One region of the Anaerotruncus sp. DFI.9.16 genome, then DNA from elsewhere that is predicted to be linked to it. Evidence: predicted binding sites of a transcription regulator. Region 1 holds the regulator's gene; the other holds the start of a gene.
What was found. The regulator HrcA, encoded in region 1, represses chaperone genes, less so after heat shock. The targets are predictions, from matches to a motif close to TGTTAGCACTCNNNNNNNNNGAGTGCTAACA.
Positions count from the first base shown of each region.

Region 2: groES (co-chaperone GroES) is a predicted target of HrcA. The motif match lies at 1,388-1,418, and genes of this name have one in related genera.

Region 1 is NZ_JANFZX010000058.1:452-2,650, reverse strand. It holds gene dnaK (molecular chaperone DnaK) at 1-176, opposite strand, end outside; gene grpE (nucleotide exchange factor GrpE) at 272-805, opposite strand; gene hrcA (heat-inducible transcriptional repressor HrcA) at 834-1,862, opposite strand; gene NE609_RS14545 (HPr family phosphocarrier protein) at 2,146-2,199, shown strand, end outside.
Region 2 is NZ_JANFZX010000012.1:30,389-32,587, forward strand. It holds gene groL (chaperonin GroEL) at 1-1,005, opposite strand, end outside; gene groES (co-chaperone GroES) at 1,052-1,336, opposite strand; gene NE609_RS07160 (D-2-hydroxyacid dehydrogenase) at 1,568-2,199, shown strand, end outside.

The DNA of each region.
Region 1 (2,199 bases):
ATCGCCTGGCGCTTGGCCACCTGGCCCACCATGCGCTCGCCCGTCTTAGAGAACGCGACGACCGACGGGGTCGTGCGCGCGCCTTCCGCGTTGGCGATGACGACGGGCTCGCCGCCCTCCATGACCGCCACGCAGCTATTTGTCGTACCTAAGTCGATACCGATGATTTTTCCCATAATAAAAGCCCTCCAGATCTATTAAACTTAATTTTTACGAAAGGGATATCGTTTCGCGGCTCTGCCGCGGAATCGTCTGAACCTGATTTGCGCCGTCAGTTGGCGACCTTGACCATCGCGTGCCGGATGATCCGGTCCCCGAGCTTGTAGCCCTTCTGGAACACCTCGACGATGACGCCCGCCTCGGCGTCCTCATCCTCCACATGCATGACCGCGTTGTGGAAGTCGGGGCTGAAGACGTCGCCCGCCGCGCCGAACTCCTCGACGCCGAGCTTGGCGAAAACGTCCTTAAAGTTTTGCAGGATCATCTCGACGCCCTTTTTGAATTCGGCGTCGGTGCAGGGCGCCGCGAGCGCCCGCTCGATCGTGTCCACGACCGGCAAAAACTGCGCGACCGCGGCGGCGGTGGCCTGCGGGTAGATCGCTTCCTTCTCCCGGACGCTCCGCTTGCGGAAGTTGTCGTATTCCGCCATCGTGCGCAGCAGCTTGTCGTTCAGGGAATCGACCTGCTCCCTGAGGAGTTCGGCCTCGCTCTTTTCGGGGGCGGTCTGTTCAGCCTCCTGCGCGGGGGCCTCCTCCCGCTCCTGCGGCTCCGCCTGCGGAGCCGTGTCCTTCGTCTCTTCTGCCAAATCTGCTCACAACCTATCTCTGTTATTGTTATTCCTGCTCAAACGTCTCCGCAAGGAGCTTTCCCAGCGTTTTGGAGAAATACTCGATGTGCGGGATGATCTTCGCGTAATCCATGCGCACCGGCCCGATCACGCCGATCGCGCCCGAATTCTGCTCGCCGATCTTGTAGCGCGTGACAACCACCGAGGTGTCCGCCAGCTCGCTCTGGGGGTTCTCCTTGCCGATCGTGATAAAGACCGCGTCGCTTTTGGAGGCGAGCACCCCGAGGAGCTGTTCACGGTTGTTCATCGTCAGCAGCAGGTCGCGGGCGATGTCGGAGAACTCCTTGTAGCCCAGCAGGTTGACGCTGCCGGAGGTGTAAAACTGCCCCTCGTTGATCTCGCGGCAGAGCTCGTACACGGTGGCGAGCACCGGGACGAAGAGGGTGGAGTAGTCGCCGAGGGTCACGGCGATCGAGTTGATGTACCACTGGGAGATGTCCGAAACCGATTTGCCGACCAGGCGGCCGTTGCAGAACTGGTTGAGAAATTCGACGATCTCGGTGGTCAGCCCGAAGTCGACGCGGCAGACCTTGTTTTTGATGACGCCGTTGGTCGCGATGACCAGCACGACGACGGTCCGCGCGCCCGCAGGGACGATCTCGACCCGCTTGACCTGCACCGTCTTGGGGGTGATGGTGGTCGAGACGGTCGCGCACTTGGTGTAGTCGGCGAGGGCCTCGGCCGCGTCCTCCAGGAGCCTGTCGGGATCGGGGTCGCGCACGTTGAAGAGCGCGTCGATCTCGCGCTGCTCCTCCTCCGAGAGGGGCTGGCAGTGCATGAGTTGGTCGACGTAGATGCGGTAGCCCAGATGGGAGGGCACCCGCCCCGCCGAGGTGTGGGGCTGTTCGAGCAGCCCCATGTCGAAGAGCGCCGCCATATCGTTGCGGATGGTGGCGGAGGACACCTGGAAGTCAAGCTTCCGGGCGACCGTCTTGGATCCGACGGGCTCCCCCGTCTCGATATAGGTTTCGACGATGGCCGTCAGGACCTTCAGTTTTCGAATGTCGAGCTTCACCGTTCCCACCTCACATTCCCGTTCCCGGCGAAGGGCTCTTTAGCACTCATTATTTACGAGTGCCAACAACTATAATGTACCACACTTTTCTGCAAAGTCAAGGGAATTCACGAAATGTTTACAGAATTTCTAGCACTCTATATAGTTGAATGCTAATTATGTAAATTATGTACAAACTTTAAAAAATTCATTGTACATATTGACATTGCTTCCATTTTGTAGTTTAATAGGGACAGAGAGAGAATCAATCATTTCACAACCGACAACATAAGGAGGTTTTATCATGATCATCAAAGACGTTATGCTTCACTCCGCGGAGGACCTCCGCCAGTTCATG
Region 2 (2,199 bases), on a different contig from region 1:
GCCCATGCCGTCGACGATGATCGTGTTCTCCTTCTGGATCTTGACCTGGCGCGCGCGGCCGAGCTGGTTCAGCTGGGTCTCCTTCAGCTCGAGGCCGACCTCTTCGCTGATGACCTGACCGCCGGTCAGGATTGCGATATCCTGGAGCATCTCCTTGCGGCGGTCGCCAAAGCCGGGGGCCTTGACCGCGACGCAGGTGAAGGTGCCGCGCAGGCGGTTGACGATGAGGGTGGAGAGCGCCTCGCCCTCGACGTCCTCAGCGATGATGAGCAGCTTCTTGCCGCCCTGGACCACCTGCTCGAGCAGGGGCAGGATCTCCTGGATGGAGGAAATTTTCTTGTCGGTGATGAGGATGTAGGCGTCGTCGAGGACGGCTTCCATCTTCTCGGTGTCGGTTACCATGTAGGGGGTGATATATCCGCGGTCGAACTGCATGCCCTCGACCACGTCGGTGTAGGTCTCGGCGGTCTTGGACTCCTCGATCGTGATGACGCCGTCGGCGGAAACCTTCTCCATCGCTTCGGAGATCAGTTCGCCGATGAACTCGTCGCCGGACGAGACGGACGCGACGCGCGCGATGTCCTTGCTGCCCTTGACCTTCTTGGAATTCTCCTTGAGCGACTCGACTGCCGCGTCGACCGCCTTGGCGATGCCCTTCTTGACCGCCATCGGGTTCGCGCCCGAGGTGACGTTCTTCATGCCCTCGCGCACCAGCGCCTGCGCCAGCAGGGTCGCGGTGGTGGTGCCGTCTCCGGCCGCGTCGTTGGTCTTGGTCGCGACCTCCTTGACCAGCTGCGCGCCCATGTTCTCATACGCGTCGGGCAGCTCGATCTCCTTGGCGATCGTCACGCCGTCGTTGGTGATGAGCGGGGCGCCGAACTTCTTGTCGAGCACGACGTTGCGGCCCTTGGGTCCCAGGGTGATCTTAACGGTGTCGGAAAGCTTGTCAATACCGGCCTGGAGCGCCTTGCGGGCATCCTCGCCATAGCAGATAACCTTAGCCATATTTATCAGTCTCCTATATCAAAATTTATTGTTCACGGGGCTGTGATCATTCCACGATCGCGAGGATGTCGTTCTGGCGCACGATGGTGTATTCCTCGCCGTCCACCTTGACCTGCGTGCCGGAATACTTGCTCATCAGGACCTTGTCGCCGACCTTGACGGTCATCTTGACTTCCTTGCCGTCAACCAGGCCGCCCGGGCCGACCGCCAGGACTTCGGCGATTTCCGGTTTTTCCTTCGCGGAGCCCGCCAAAATGATGCCGCTCTTGGTGGTCTCTTCCGCTTCCGCCATCTTTGTGACAACTCTGTCTGCCAATGGTTTGATCGTCATGATGAATTCCTCCAGTTATTATAATAGTTTTTTGACAAATTTAAGGAGATTTGTTAGCACTCTTTCTCTTTGAGTGCTAAGACTATTCTAATACATTTTTTTTAAAAATCAAGCCCTTTTCCAAAAAATTTTCAATGTTAACATTTTGGTAACAATCGCCCATCCGCGCCTCCAGTTTCTTGTAATGCGCGCCCGCTTCTGTTACAATGTCCCTGCAAGGGAGGTCAGGGCATGAAAGTAGTGGTTCTCGACGGATTTCTCGCGGGGTACGGTACGGGCGGCCTGCCGCTCGACCCCGCGCGCTTTGCGGTGGAATGGTATGACGACACCCCGCCCGGGCAGATCGCCGCGCGCATCGGGGACGCCGAAGCGGTCTTCACCAACCGCGCGCCCCTCACCGCGGAGACCTTCGCCGCCTGTCCGTGCCTGCGGTTCGCGGGCACCTTCGGCACCGGCTACAACATGATCGACCTCGAGGCGGCGCGCCGCGCGGGCGTGACGGTCCGCAACGTGCCCTCCTACAGCACGATGGCGGTCGCGCAGAGCACCATCTCGCTGCTCCTCTCGATCGCCTGCGCCACCTCGGAGCACGCCCGCTACGTCCGCGAGGGCCGCTGGGTCTCCCCCACCGACCCGCAGGTCGCCGGGCGGCGGATGTTCGAGCTCGCGGGCAGGACGCTCGGCGTCATCGGCTACGGCGAGATCGGCCGCGCGGTGGCGAAGACCGCCGCCGCGCTCGGCATGGAGGTGCTCGCCTGCCGCCGCCGTCCCGCGCCCGGAGACGGCGCGGCCCGGATGGTCCCGCTCGGCGAGCTGCTCGCGAAATCGGACGTGGTGAGCATCCACTGCCCGCTGACCGACGA